2 regions of the Virgibacillus tibetensis genome follow, and region 2 is predicted to be linked to the other one. Evidence: riboswitches for the same ligand, from Rfam matches in the RefSeq annotation. Region 2 holds a riboswitch; the other holds the start of a gene.
What was found. Region 2 has a riboswitch for cobalamin ahead of QGM71_RS18630 (acyl-CoA thioesterase). Riboswitches for the same ligand answer to the same signal wherever they lie in the genome.
Positions count from the first base shown of each region.

Region 1: it holds a riboswitch for cobalamin, as region 2 does, so the genes downstream of both, QGM71_RS11335 (ribonucleoside-diphosphate reductase subunit alpha) here and QGM71_RS18630 (acyl-CoA thioesterase) in region 2, are expected to answer to the same signal.

Region 1 is NZ_JARZFX010000004.1:285,383-294,227, reverse strand. It holds gene QGM71_RS11355 (N-acetylmuramoyl-L-alanine amidase) at 1-459, shown strand, start outside; gene QGM71_RS11350 (hypothetical protein) at 1,165-2,436, shown strand; gene QGM71_RS11345 (ribonucleotide-diphosphate reductase subunit beta) at 2,480-3,523, opposite strand; gene QGM71_RS11340 (flavodoxin) at 3,504-3,938, opposite strand; gene QGM71_RS11335 (ribonucleoside-diphosphate reductase subunit alpha) at 3,935-6,169, opposite strand; cobalamin riboswitch at 6,312-6,507, opposite strand; gene QGM71_RS11330 (LysR family transcriptional regulator) at 6,611-7,516, opposite strand; gene gdhA (NADP-specific glutamate dehydrogenase) at 7,676-8,845, shown strand, end outside.
Region 2 is NZ_JARZFX010000015.1:58,403-65,522, reverse strand. It holds gene QGM71_RS18650 (YaiI/YqxD family protein) at 1-96, shown strand, start outside; gene QGM71_RS18645 (LysM peptidoglycan-binding domain-containing protein) at 122-1,534, opposite strand; gene QGM71_RS18640 (winged helix-turn-helix transcriptional regulator) at 1,677-2,021, shown strand; gene QGM71_RS18635 (DsbA family protein) at 2,018-2,938, shown strand; gene QGM71_RS18630 (acyl-CoA thioesterase) at 3,013-3,483, opposite strand; cobalamin riboswitch at 3,608-3,793, opposite strand; gene QGM71_RS18625 (glycine betaine ABC transporter substrate-binding protein) at 4,440-5,327, opposite strand; gene QGM71_RS18620 (ABC transporter permease) at 5,329-5,982, opposite strand; gene QGM71_RS18615 (betaine/proline/choline family ABC transporter ATP-binding protein) at 5,982-7,109, opposite strand.

The DNA.
Region 1 (8,845 bases), on a different contig from region 2:
AAAGACTTTGTCACTTCTACCGCTACCAAAGTGGAACAGCAATTAAATGCAGCTGGTGCAACAGTTATAATGACTCGATCGGGGGACAACTATGCATCTCTTGAAGAGCGAATCCGGATAAGTCAATCCAGCAATACAGATGCATTTATTAGTCTCCATTTTGATTCTTTTCCGATATTTTCTATAAATGGAATTAGCACCTATTTTTATAGCAACGGAACAGACAATGAATTAGCACAGAGCGTTCACACTTCCCTGGCATCAACTATTTCCCTAAAGGACAGAGGTGTTAGGTTCGGAGATTATCGAGTATTACGTTATAATGATGCTCCTTCAATCTTAATGGAGCTTGGGTTTATTTCAAATCCAGACGATCTTGCTGCAATCAATACAGAGTCTTTTCAGAATAATGTAGCAGAAGCAATAACAACTGGATTGAAGAATTATTTTCACGATTAATAGACATTAAAGCTGTCCTACTAATGGACAGCTTTTCTTTTGAAAAAAACATGATAATAACCTTACAGACCTTGAAAAGAGTGTGAAATTTCAACGAAATCCATCCTCATCTTCTCTTTTTATTCTTAAAAAAACTTCTTCAAAGATAATTTAAATCATTTTCTATATTAAATCATTAATGAATGCTCCTCAAAATATGGCGCTGTTGAGACAAAAGACGAAGTAATGAAAATTTAAATTCATGACACCTTTTCTCTTTACAATGATGGTTGAGCTCTTGGACTCGCTCCGGCAGAATACTTCGTTTCTAACATAGCTTTTTTATGAAGACTCAATCGCGGTTTGATCACAGGTGTGAAGGTCTTCATAACGTTTATGAAGACTCCCTGGCGAGTCGAACACAGGTGAAAAAGGTCTTCATCATGGTTATGAAGACTCCCTGGCGAGTCGATCACAAGTGAAAGTGTCTTCATCATGGTTATGAAGACTCCCTGGCGCCTCGATCACAGGTGAAAATGTCTTCATCGCGTTTATGAAGACTCCCTGGCGGTTTGATCATAGGTAAAAAAAGTATAAATGCATTTAATGTATAGCAACACTGCAGTGCTAATCTTTTAAAAAATAGCATTAGAGACGGCATAAATGTATGTGTTATTGGGTGAATGTTATACTAAAGAAAATTGCACAAAAGCGAGGGTTTTATTTATGAATGAAAAACTTGAGGAAATAATTGAGTATACAAAAGTGAAATTTAATTTAGATAACTATTATTTAAAAAGACATCATATCTTCCGTGAGAAAAGCAGCTTGCATCGTACTTCCTATTTGTTAAGCATGGAATGGTTTCCAAACGAAACAGACTACACAGATAGTGACTACAATCCTTCCGGGACTGCTGTAATTGATATAGATATCCATACCAATTCAGTAAAGCGAGCAATCTTTGCTCAAGATGTCTCATACGCAAGTCAGGCGGAATTCCTTGAACCCACTGACGATAATGAAAAAATTATTGAATGGGTTGAAGAAATGACTGGACTGGAATTCGGTCGTCAGTTTTTACTGTCCTATGAAGCAGAAGGCGCGGTCAGTTTCCAGGCTGCAGTAGATAATATTACTGTTTATCCAGTAGGTACCATTGAAGTGGAATTTAATGAAAATGGGCAACTTACCTTATTTTCTATTGACGGAGTTTTCCCTCACGAAGATCAAATTAAGTGGGAACCCTTCTCCCTTACACCTGATAAAGTCGAGCCTTTCGCACAAGCTCAGTCCAGGCTGCTTGAAGTGCCTTTGGAAGAAGAAGAAAAATGGTTTCCTGTTTATGCTATATCAACTGCTTTTATAACTAACAACGACAAGCGAATAATTTCATTTGAAGAAGTAGAAAAGCAGAAATCTTTTGTGAAAAAAGATGTAGTACTGGAGTGGGAACATCCAGTTGATGAAGCATTTATTCCTGCAGAAACTGATTTATCAACTGAAGTTTCTATTGAAGAAGCTATGGCCGATACAGATCACCCAGACAAGCTTCCATTAACAGAAGCGGACCAGGAAGAAGCTGTTGCAGAAACCAGATCCTTTTTACAACGTGTTTTCCCCGAAGATAGTGGCAAATGGTCATTAAAAGAACTTCGATATGAAAATGGGTATGTATATGCTGAACTCCAGCCTGTTTTACGTGATAACCGTGTCATTGTGCGTAAGCTTCAAGTTATTCTGGACGCGGATACCTATAAGGCTCTGAATTATATCGATACTATTGAGCTGCTGAATATGTTTCAGCATTTCGAAAGAGCTGATGAACCTACTACTAAACAGGGTCAAGCATTTGACAAACTTCGCGATCTCCTTGAAGTCACACCTGTATACGTATATGACAAAGATCAGGGAAGCTATATTCTATGTGGAAAGATCGATTGTGCACATGGGGTCGATGCTGTTACTGGCGAAGTAATTTTATTGGATGAACTATAAAGCAAAGAAATCGGCATGATGCCGATTTCTTTTTTATACCTTTTTAAAGATCATCAAATCCATTTAAGTCACTCGTCTTCGTATATTGTCTCGACTTTTGCTCAAAGAAATCTGTTTTCGTTCCGTCAAAGTTATCCACATAAGCACGAATCCATTTCATTGGGTTATCGACATGTTCTGGGTAAATGTCATTCAGGCCCATCATGCGTATCATTTTATTTGCCCGATATTTAATATAACCAGCCATTTCATCAAGATCTATACCCTCGACATCTTCCAATACGTACGTAGACCACTCAATTTCCAGCTCTACAGATTCTTTAAAATGATCGTAGACCCATGTTATCAATTCTTCCGAGTTATGTTCAGGGTTTTCTGCTAGCGTCGCACGAAATAACTCTGCGATGAACCGCCCATGCTCTAGCTCATCCCGGTTAATATAACTAATCATTGTTGAGGTACCAACCATTTTATTATGCCGCGCTAAATTATAGAAGAATGCAAAGCCTGAATAAAAGAACATTCCTTCCAATAAAGAAGTGTAGACAAGTGTTTTCAAAATATTTTCCACACTTGGGTCATCAACAAAATCGTTATATTGCTTAATTAAATTCTCATTCCTCTTTAGCAAAACAGGATCTTTTCTCCCCAGCTGAAACGCCTCGTTCTGTTCATCAAGTGATACGATGGATGATAATACATACGAATAGCTTTCATTATGAACCGCTTCCTGTTGTGCAATGACTGCCATAATGGATTGAACAGACGCATCTGTCGCATACAACGATAAAAGCAATGCAGTCCTTGTCTGTGGTCCATCTAATGTCGAGAGTAATCCAATTATTTTTAAATAAGCATCTTTTTCCGATTTGGTTAAGGAGGAGAACTGCTTTACATCTCCTGCCATGTTAACCTCATCTGCCTGCCAATAATTACCGATAAGCCGCTTATATATTTTATACCAATGTGGGTAAGCTATATCATTCCAGTTCAATATACCGCTTGATTCCCCACCGAATAGACCTGTAGATTTATTCGGATGCAGTGGCTCTAATGTTTTTGCTCTTTCAAGCAAGGTTTTTTGCATGATGTAGCACTCCTTCTACCCATTTACTTACTTTTTGTTCCTGGCTTCCTCTTGGGGACTGTTCAATTTTCAATCCAGCCCATTTACTGTCATAAAATGCAGCAAGCTTATCTACTGCTTTACAAAATAAATTGTCCCCGCCAAATTGGGTATCACCCGTCCCGAACACGGCAACATTTGCTGGTTTATACCCTACCTCCCAGACGAAGTCCTTGAATTCATCTGGTGTTTTCCCCATATCCCATGTAAAAGTTCCCATAAAAATATAATCATAATCAGAAGCATCAATCGGCGGGTCAATGCCGATTCGATGTCTATCAGTTTGAAAATCCTCTGTGACCAATTTGTTTGAAATAATCTCTGCTACTTCTTCCGTATTTCCGCTATAAGACAAATAAGCGATTAATGCCTTCAACTTTCACACCACTCACATTCTTCGACATCATTTGAGGTGGAACGAACATAGTACGTAGTTTTCAGACCTTCTCTCCATGCCTGAAGGTGAAGATCTAGTAGAACTGACGCCTTTATTGTGTTTGGCACATAAAAGTTAAATGAAAGGCTTTGGTCAATATGCTTCTGCCTTGCTGCATTTTGTTTAATCGACCAGCGCTGATCAAGAATATAAGCAGATCTCCGGTAATTATCATAGGTTTTATGTGAGAGATCAGGTGCCGTAGTTGGAATTTTAAAATCCTTTTTCTCCTCGTTGTAAAACGCTTTAAAGATCGGATCAATACTTGCAGTTGAGCCAGCTATCATTGCTGTTGTCGAGTTCGGGGCTACTGCCATCAGGTAGCCATTTCGCATCCCATTATCCTTTACCTCATTCATTAGCGATACCCATTTATCATCCGTATAGCCTTTTGCAGTAAAGTAGGATCCAGTACTCCACTTACTACCTTCAAAAGATGGATAAGCCCCTTTTTCCTTGCTTAACTCCATACTATTTTTCACGGTTAAATAAGCTATTCTTTCATACAATTCATCAGCGTATTCAACTGCATTTTCTGTTTCCCATTTAATGTTTTTAAGTGCGAGCAGGTGATGCCAGCCGAATGTCCCGAGTCCTATTGCCCGATACTTCTGATTGGTAAGTTGCGTCTGTTTAATAGGTAATGTATTTATATCGATTACATTATCCAGCATCCGAACCTGAATCTTTATTAATCGTTCCAGCACTTGATCTGGAACTGCTTTTCCTAGATTAATTGAGCTCAAATTACAAACGACATAATCGCCTGCCTTGTACTTTTTGACGATTGTATTTTCATTCTCAACGAATTCTTCCATAAACTCTGTCGGTGATTGATTCTGGGTAATTTCAGTACATAAATTAGAACAATAAATCATTCCTTTATGCTCATTACTGTTTTGCCTGTTGACTTCATCACGATAAAACATATATGGTGTGCCAGATTCAAGCTGTGATTTCATAATCCGTTTCATCAGGGCGATAGCAGGCACAGATTTTTTTGAAAGAAGATCGGATTCCACACACTCCTTATATTTCTTTCGCCACACTCCATCGCCTTTTTCTTCATCAAAGAAATCCTCCAAAGAATATCCCATAACCTGACGTACTTCATGCGGATCGAATAAATACCAATCCCCACGCTTGTCCACCTGCTCCATAAAATAATCCGGCAGGCATACACCTGTGAATATATCATGGGCACGCATACGTTCATCCCCGTTATTCAATTTAAGATCAAGGAAATTCTCAATATCAATATGCCATATATCTAAATAAATAGCGATTGCGCCTTTTCTTGTCCCCAGCTGGTCCACGTTAACTGCCGTGTTGTTTAATTGCTTAATCCATGGCACAACTCCGCTGGACATCCCTTTATAACCCTTAATCGCACTCCCGCGTCCGCGGATCTTCCCCATGTATACGCCAATGCCTCCCCCATTTTTGGAAAGCTTGGCAATATCGGTATTACTGTCATAAATCGATTGCAGGCTGTCATCCACAGTATCAATGAAACAACTGGACAATTGACCGTGTGTCTTACCTGCGTTAGTCAAGGTAGGGGTGGCGACCGTCATATATAGATTACTCAACGCCCAGTACGCTTCTGCCACATGCTGTTTACGGTGTGCAATGTCTTCATCCTGCATAAGGTACATTGCAATAACCATCCAACGCTCTTGTGGTAATTCGTATGTATTTTTATTATGATCTGTTGCAAGGTATCGTGTAGAGATGGTGTATAATCCTAAATAGTTAAATAGCAAATCTCTTTCCGGTTCCATTATTTTTTCAAAATAACTGACTTCTTCTTCTTCATATTTTTCAAGAATGTTTCCAGCATAAATACCCTTTTCAGTCAGCGTGCTAAGCAGGTCATAAAAATTGCCATAACGTGCCGCAGGATCATAGTCACGGTTTTCTGCTGCTTTTCGATATAGATCCTGTAAATATATTCTGCTTGCCAGAAAAGTCCATTCGGTATTTGCCTCATCAATATTTTCCAATGCATTTTTCACCAATACATCCGTAATTCGCTCCAGCGATGCGTCCGGTTGAATTGTTTTTAAAGCTTTTTCCTTATATTTTTCTGTATCGATGACTAAATCAACTGCTGCATTGTCAATAATTTGAATAAGATCCTCTTTATTCGTTGTAATCGTTGTAAGCATGATAGAACCTCCTTTAATATAAACCACGGTAAAATGGGGGTTAAACGTAAAAAAACCGCTCTTCCCCCTGGGTGAACGGTCATAAAACGACAGAATTCATCTATCTGGAACTCTATCGCTTCATCTTCTCTCACCCCGGAGAAATGAAACTACAAGTTTTGGCAGGTCTCCTGACTCGTGCTTCCAACCTACTAAAGCCCTTCCCGTAACGATGCCGCTAAGCACTCGATACAGTGGAATACTCGTTCGTCCACACTTACAGTTGCGGGGGCAGTTCCAGCATTTCACTGGATTCCCTTTTAAGACAGATAATTGTCACCTAACTTGTAACACTATATATAGTACTTGATTAGTATTAATTACCAATATATTGTATGTAAAGCCTATCATATTAAATAATAGAATGCAATCAAGAAACAATATTTTTATACATTTACACCATTAATTTTGAAAACTTTCCAACCGTTTGAAGAACTCTTGTAGAAATTCATAGAAAAGTTTCTCTGTTGGTAAAAGTTTACGATCTGCCGGTACGATAACTCCAACCGTTCGAGTAATACTCGGATCAGTAATAGGTATACTAACTGTTGCACGGGGCAAACTATCCACTAATGTAATTTCCGGGATTAGCGATACACCCAGCCCTGCGGAAACGAGCCCCTTAATTGCATCAATATCCTGGCCTTCAAACACGATTTCCGGCTCGAAGCCTTGTTGTTTACAGGTATCTGTAATCAGATCACGTAAAACATATCCTGAAGGAAACATAACAAATGGCTGCTTCCGCAATTGATTAAGCTTAACCGTCTTCTGGTCAGCAAGGGGATGGCTTACTGGTATAAGCCCTACAATATTTTCTGTAAATAGAATTGTTGCTCTCAATTTCTTTTTATTATCGGGAATAGGGCCTAGTATCGCCATATTAATATCCCCTTTTATAACGCCTTTTTCCAACTCATAATAAGAATCCTGCTTTAATTTAAATTTCACATGTGGATACCGATCTCTGAAAACCGAAATGGCTGTAGGTAAAATGTAAGTGGCTAGGCTTCCTGGAAAACCAATGTGGATGGTTCCTTTTTCTGGGTCCGTATATTCTTCTACAACTTGTCTGGCATCGTCAATTACATTGATTGCCTGCTCCATATGATCTAAAAAAACACGTCCTATTGGTGTTAGCCTTACATTACGTCCTTCTCGTACAAATAGGTCCACACCAAGCTCTGCCTCTAGATTAAAAACTTGGCGACTTACTGCAGACTGTGCTACATGTAAAGAATCAGCAGCTTCTGTAACATGCTCTCGCTTAGCAACTTCAATAAAATACTTAATTTGTCTTAATTCCAAGAACATCACCTCTATCTCTATTATCTCATATCAGCATTGATTATATCTACAATTCATATTGTTTAGATTGATTCCTTGCTGTAGAATTGTAACGGAATATTCTATAATTTACGTTTTATAGTGATACCTAATATATAAGAGGAGGTCCAAGTTGCCATTATGAATTTATTAAAAAATAAACAAGACGCAAATGACCTAACAGACGCACAAACGTATATGAATCAAGTTTATGAGTCGGTTGAAATACGTAATCCTAACGAAAAGGAATTTCTGCAAGCTGTCCGTTCCATCTTCAAATCCCTACTCCCTGTCTTCACTAAAAACCCTACATATATGGAAAAAGGTATATTAGAGCAACTCGTTGAACCAGAACGTGTAATAACCTTTCGTGTTCCATGGGTAGATGACAATGGTATGGTAAAAGTAAACCGTGGTTTTCGAGTGCAATACAATAGTGCACTTGGTCCCTATAAGGGTGGATTACGCTTTCATCCGTCCGTTAATTTAAGTATTGTAAAATTCCTGGGGCTACAGCAGACGCTTAAAAACTCGCTTACAGGGCAACCTATCGGCGGCGGAAAAGGTGGAGCTGACTTTGACCCAAAAGGGAAATCTGATAATGAGATCATGCGCTTTTGTCAAAGCTTCATGACTGAACTTGCAAAGTACATCGGTCCAGATACTGATATTCCAGCAGGTGACATTGGTGTTGGTGCTAAAGAGGTTGGATATATGTTTGGTCAGTATAAAAAGATCCGTGGCAGCTTTGAGGCAGGGGTTTTAACAGGAAAAGGCCTCGGTTATGGTGGCAGTCTCGCACGAAAAGAAGCAACCGGTTATGGTGCAATATACTTTGTTGAAGAGATGCTAAAGCAAAAAGGGTTGTCCCTCAATGGGAGCACGCTAGTTGTTTCTGGATCAGGAAATGTATCGATCTACGCTATGGAGAAGGCAATACAACTAGGTGCAAAGGTAGTTGCCTGCAGTGATTCTGATGGGTATATATTCGATGAGAATGGTATTGATATAAATACAATTAAACAAATTAAAGAAGAGGATAGCAACAGAATCAATGAATATTTATATACTCATCCTCAAGCCCAGTATTTCGATGGCTGTTCAGGCATCTGGTCCATTGCCTGTGATGTTGCGTTACCTTGTGCTACACAAAATGAAATTGATGAAAATGCTGCCACTCAGCTAGTGGCAAACGGCGTTAAAGCAATTGCTGAGGGAGCTAATATGCCTAATACGTCAGAAGCGATTGACGTGTTTCTGGATAACGGCATTTTAGTGGGACCATCTAAAGCTGTAAATGCTGGTGGTGTA
Region 2 (7,120 bases):
AAAAGTGGCAAACGAACAAAAGGACCGAAACCTTTTACAGAAGAAGACAGAAAGAAATTCAGTGAGCTTTTCAGAGAAACACTCGAGCGATTATGATCTATGAAAGCTCACCTTCATACACCTACAACTTCCTAACCGTGAAATTGTCCTGAAGAATAGGCCAATTTTGCGGAAAACGCATACCTAAAACCCAGAAGCTTGATCCCCTTAAGCCATATTCTTTCACCGTGTCATACTTAGCTTGGATACTGCGTGCATCCTCAAACCATACTTCGTGTTCCTGACCAGCCTCGTCAACATAACGAAAGTAAGGGGATTGATAGGTTTCATCGTATTGAATAGCAGCACCATAGTTTGCTGCCAGTCTAATTGCTTCTTGGGGGCTTACAGTTCTTGCAAGTGTCCCCTCTTCCCACGGTATTCTCCAATCTCTTCCGTATAGTGGTATACCCATGAGGATTTTTTCCGGTGGAATTACTGTTACTGCATAATCCAATACTCTGCGTACCTCATTAATTGGCGCAATAGCCCACGGCTCACCACCAGCCCAACCCCACTCATACGTCATTAGTACAACAAAATCAACGATTTCTCCATGTGCTTGATAGTCATGGGCTTCATAAAGCAAACCTGGCTGATCTTCTCTAATCTTGGGTGCCAGAGCTGTGGAGACTGTAAATCCTTCCGGGTGTAATCTAGCAACTGCCCTACGTAGAAATTCATTATAATTCTCTCGGTCTTCCGGATAAACATATTCAAAATCAATGTTTAAACCCGTATAGCCCTTTGCTCTCATTGTATCTAACAAGTTGGTAATCAACGTATTTTGTAAGTCTGAACTGCGAAGAATAGTAGCTGCTATATCGGAATTGAAGCTTTGTTCCACAAAATTTGTCAATACTAGTAGTGGTGAAGTTGTGGTAGCACGAGCCGCTTCGATAACTTGTAAATCTTGTAATTCAGTTATTGACCCTTCGGCTGTAATACTGTACGTAAATGGTGAAAGGTACGTAAAATTTCTTCCTAGAAGGAGTACTTCCTGTCTGCCTTGCTCATCCATTTGTGTTGTATATGCATTTACTTCTGTCACAGGTTTTAATGCAGCTGGAATACGAATCGTCTGACCTGAATAAATTAATGAGGGGTTTGCGATATTATTTACTTGAATCAGGCGTTCAATCTCTATTCCATATCTCTGGGCAATTGACCATAGTGTTTCTCCTGATTGTACGACATGAGGATAATAAGGCAGGTGAAGCAATTGACCAACATAGATAAGCGATGGGTTGGTAATATTATTGGCATCCGCAAGCTCTTGAACCGTTACACTATACCTCTGAGCAATAGCATATAAATTATCTCCCGGTTGAACAACATATTCACGGTTTGCCTCTGGTATAACTAGTGACTGTCCGATTACAAGAACATCAGGATTATCTAATTGATTGACTAAAATAATCTGGTTAATATCCGTAGCATAGTTCTGTGAGATCCTCCATAGTGAATCTCCGCTTTGCACAACATGAATTTGCATCTAATCTCCCCCAGTAAACTGATCTGCATATCACTATATTCAATTATCAGTTGTCCTGTTATTATTTAAATAAATCAAGTATAATAATTATACTTGATTTATTTTTTATACTTGATATACTTAATATATCAAAGGGGTGATTATGATTAATATTTGTCCATATATTGAGGCTTCTTTCCAAATATTAGGCAGAAAATGGAACGGCCAAATCATACATTTTTTGTCACTTTGCAAAGATAATACATCGCATTTTTCCGAAATTAAAAGGGACTTCAGTAGTATAACTTCCAGAGCACTTTCATTGAAGCTGTCTGAACTTATGGAATACGGATTAATAGATAAAATGGTGGTAGGGGTTTCTCCTGTAGTTATTTCATATAAATTAACAGAAAAAGGGCAGGAACTTGCTAATGCACTACAACCTATCCAGGAATGGGCACAGCACTATATAACGATAGAAAATACAGGTGAGGAGAAATTAAAATGAATAATAAAAATAATATGATTTGTGATCTTGAAACTGGAATTTGCGGAGACGCAGGAGATGACACAATGGAAATAATTGATCTAAACCCGAAAAAAACAATTGATCTTTATTATGTAACCGATCCTATATGTTCTCATTGCTGGGCACTTGAACCGGTTCTCCGCCGTTTTGTTGAGCAGTATGATCAATATTTTCAATTCAAAACAGTTATGGGTGGATTATTGGAAAAATGGGGAGGCGGTTTTGCCGATGTAAAAAACGGAATTACTGGTCCCTCAGACGTTGCCGAACACTGGAGAGAAGTTGGTGAACAGTCCCGTATGCCAATTGATGGATCACTATGGTATGACGACCCAGTTCAATCATCTTTTCCGCCATCCCGTGTTTTTAAAGTGGTGCAAAAACATGATGAACATCTAGCTACTGTATTTTTACGTAAGGCAAGAGAAGCTGTCTTTGCCTTTAATAAAAATATTGGTGACGACAAAGTATTAATTGAAATAGTAAATGAACTTGGCCTAAACGGTGCGGAAACTGTAAAAGAAGCAAACCTTTCAAGCTCACAGGACCTTTTAAATCAGGACTTTGCACTAGCTGGAAAGCTTGGTGCGAGAGGGTTCCCAACAATCATTATGGTTAATCAAGATAATAAGGGCGTGAAACTTGTTGGGGCACGCACATTACAGGAATATGCCAATGGATTGAAGCAGGTAATGGGTGATAAAGAAATTCAACCCAAACCTCTACCTGCACTTTCTTCGCTTTTTGAAAATGAGGATTTATTATTCTCAAAAGAGATTGAAGTATTGTATGATCTTCAAGAAGATGAAGCCGATACCTTTGTTCAAGAAGGGCTTCCACTCGATACTTACAATCAGAAAGTAATTCTTGGGGAGACTTATTTTGAAAGAAAATAAAATTACTAAAAACAGTTTCAGCCTATGTGAAGGTTGAAACTGTTTTTTTATAACATTCTTCTACAAGCGTATACTTATCTTATAGCAGCTCGCCTTACACGGTTCTCCTTTCGAGAAGGGGCCGTCATATGTAACTTTCTTTCCTCTTCATTTTCAGGATACACTTTTGGTACTGGTACTGGTCTTCCTTGTTCATTCACTGCTACCATGGTCAAGAATGACTCCGTTGTTAATCTCTCAACATTTTTGATTAAATCATGGGCAGTTACCTTTACATAAACTTCCATGGAACTTGTACCTGTATACGTTACTAATGCTTCTAATTTTAAAGAATCACCAACCTTTGCTGATGATAGGAAATCTACTGAATCTATTGAGGCAGTAACAACTGAGCTTTTTGCATGCTTCATTGCTGTTAGTGCAGCAATTTCATCAATATAAGCTAACACTTTACCTCCGAAAATTGTATTTAAATGATTGGTGTCTGGTGGTAGTACTAACCTGGTCTGAATTGTTTTAGAATCATTAATAGCTACTTTTTCCATTGTAAATTACCTCCTAAAAAGTCAAAAAACATCCCCTTAATAGAAGATGTTAAAATTGCGAGCAAAAATTATTTCATCTGTATGAAAGTTGATATCGCAACATCCTCCTATTTCCCGTAGGATAAAAATGTTCTTCCCCATGGCAGGTCTCCTGGCTACGAATCATCAAACCCTTTCCCCTTCCCGCTTCTAGTTACGAAACAGTGGCTATGAAAGTGTCCTCATCTTTACAGTGGCGGGACCGCGTTGGAATTAAACCAACTTCCCTTTTCAACTTTTATTTAAAGTCACCATAAGGCAAAAATCATTCAATTGTATTAAGTATACCATTATTTGATTAGGCTGTTTTCTAAAAGATTGTTATTTTGACACAAAACATATAAAGTACGATGGAAGTAGTTACTGGCATAGCTAACCGTCCCGGAAATACACCACGCCCAAGGTCGATCGCTGAATGAAGTGGTCCGAACGCGGGATTAAGCTGAACAAGCGCTGGATAAAGTGGTCCGAACGCTGAATGAAGCCAGATGCAGAGAGGTCAGCGAATCACGTGTATAGGCCTGAATGGCCCTGTTTTCATACCTCAAATGCTTGATCGCTGAATGAACCGGGTTAAACGCGGAATTAAGTTGAACAAACGCTTAATAAAGTGAAGCGAACGCGGGATTAAGCTGAATAAGCACTGGATAAAGTGGTCCAAACGCTGAATGAAGGCAGATGCAGCGGTCAGCGAATCGCGTGCAGACCAGAATGGACGGTTTTCAAGCCCAAAAGGGTAATCGCTGATTCAATCTCGTTAACAGTAAAAATTAAACAACTAAAAAGAGGGCCTCCTCTTTTTAGTTGTTAAGTTTTTTTTCATAAAATAAAGGGTTTCATTACGTCGTCTTTTTATCAACTACGACAATTAATAGCCAACAAAATTTACAAAACAGCCGATTCAATATCCATCTTTATTATTCAATTAAACCTGATTCCTCCAAAAATTCCCTTGCAACCAAATCAACCATCATGCCTTCATTATCCACTTTAGCATTCATAGTTTGCATTGCTTGCTCATCAATTTTACCTTCCAGCTGTTGCAATACTTCTTCCAATTCAGGATATTTTTCTAGTGTTTCTTCCAAAACTAGAGGGAGCGCGTGATAAGGCGGAAAGTAAGACTGATCATCTTCGAGTACTCTCAAATCATATATTTGTAATTGACCATCTGTTGTATAGGAATTGATTACATCCACTTCGCCACTATCAATGGCGCGGTACATCATTCCATGGTCCATACCTCTAACATCTTTAAACTCAAGATCATATTCTTCTTTAAATCCGGGCAACCCGTCCGGACGATCAATGAATTCAAAAACTGCCCCAAGTGTATATTGGTCGGAAACTTCTGCAAAGTCACTGAAGGTTTCTATATTAAGTCTCTCTGCTTCTGCTTCATCAAATGCTAATGTGTACGTATTATTGAATCCAAAAGTATTAAAGGCTCTAATACCGTCCTCTGACACGAGTTCCTTTGTTTTCACCAGTGTTTCTTCAGCTGTTCCAGGAGATTCACCATAATACGTAATCACAATTGTTCCTGTATAATCTGGTATTATCTGAATACTGCCATTCATCATTGCATTCCAAACAACATTAGAACCTCCGAGGTTTTCTCGATAGATTACACTCACATCTGTTTTATCTTCAATTAATTGTCCGATGATATTTGATAAGATGATACTTTCCGTGTTATTTCTCGAACCAACAGTAATTGATTCATCCGTACTTAATATACATCCTGAGAGTGGTATAACAGTAATGAAAGTCATAAATAGCAAAATTAGTTTTTTTCTACTCATACTATTTCAACCCCTCTGGTGTAGACCAACGTTCAAGCTTGTTGAAGATAAACTCAAGCATAATTGCTAAGATAGCAGCTGGAATAGCTCCTAAGAATATTAAACCATCTATTCCTCTGGTAATGCCTAAGAAAATAAAGTCTCCAAGTCCACCAGCACCTATAAAGGCTGCCAATGTAGCATTACCAACGTTAATAACAGCAGCTGTACGAATACCAGCCATCATAATGGGAACAGATAAAGGAAGCTCAACCTTAAATAATATTTGCTTGCTCGTCATACCCATTCCTTTAGCCGCTTCTATTGTTGCACTATCAACATCTTTAATGCCTGTGTAGGTGTTTCTAACAATCGGTAATAATGAATATAAGAATAATGCCGCAATACCGGTTTTAACACCAATCCCAAACACAGGTATTAAAAACCCAAGTACTGCAAGACTGGGAATAGTTTGCATAATACCTGTTCCACCTAATACGAATGGAACCAGCGATGGAACCCGTGTAATGAGAATACCTAATAAAACTCCTAGTATTACTGCCATAAGCATAGAAAAAAATACGAGTTGTATATGAACAAACGTCGCCTCAAGTACCTCTGCCCAGCGCATTTGTGTCTGTTGAATGATTTGTTCCATTAAATTTAAGTTATTCATTATTTTGCCTCCAATTCTGTCCACTGACTGGACAGTGCGGAAAGCAATGTTCCACGAGTCACTAATCCTACTACCTTATTCATTTCATCAAGAACCGTAATTATACCGAGTGACGCTGTTGACATCATTACAATGGCATCCTTAGCACTTTGCGAACTCATGAGATATGGTTCAGATGGTAGCAAGATTTCTTCAATTGATTTAATTTCATTCATCTTCTTTATTAAATCATAAGCAGACACAATTCCCATCATTTTGTCATCCTCGTCCACAACAACTAACATCATTTTTTTATTCTTGCGCATCATTGCCAAGGACTTTTCAGGAGATCGATTCGGAAGCGATGTTAATACAGTTTCATTCATTACATCTCTAACTGACATAAGTTCAGGGTTCTGAATAATTCGATGTTTTCCAATGAACTCTTCCACAAAACCATAGGCCGGTTCGTGCAATAATTTCTCCGGGGTATCTATTTGAAGTAAACTTCCATCTTTCATAATAGCAATTCGATCACCCAGCTTTAATGCTTCATCCATATCATGGGTTACAAAGACAATTGTCTTTTTAAGTTTTTGCTGCAAGGAAATCAACTCACCCTGTAATTGTTCCCTTGTAATTGGATCAAGAGCACCAAATGGCTCATCCATCAAGATAATATTGGGATTGGATGCTAGCGCCCGTGCAACACCAACACGCTGCTGCTGTCCACCAGATAATTCCTTGGGATATCGATTACTGTATACTTGTGGATCCAGACCGACGATCTCCAGGAGCTCTTTCACCCTTTTTTTGATATCTTGTTCATCCCACCCTTTTAACTGGGGAACAATTGCTATATTCTTTTCAATTGTGTAATGAGGAAATAGACCAATTTGTTGAATGACATAACCAATATTACGTCGCAATTCTGCTGCATTTAACTTCGTAACGTCATCCCCATCAATAGAGATCTTTCCATTTGTATGTGGAATCATTCTATTAATCATTTTCATTGTGGTTGATTTCCCAGATCCACTGGGTCCGATGAGAACAACGAGTTCTCCTTCAGATATTTCAAAATTAACGTTATCTACTGCTTTAAACCCGTCCTTATAAACTTTACTTACATTCTCAAATTTTAACATGGTTACCCCCT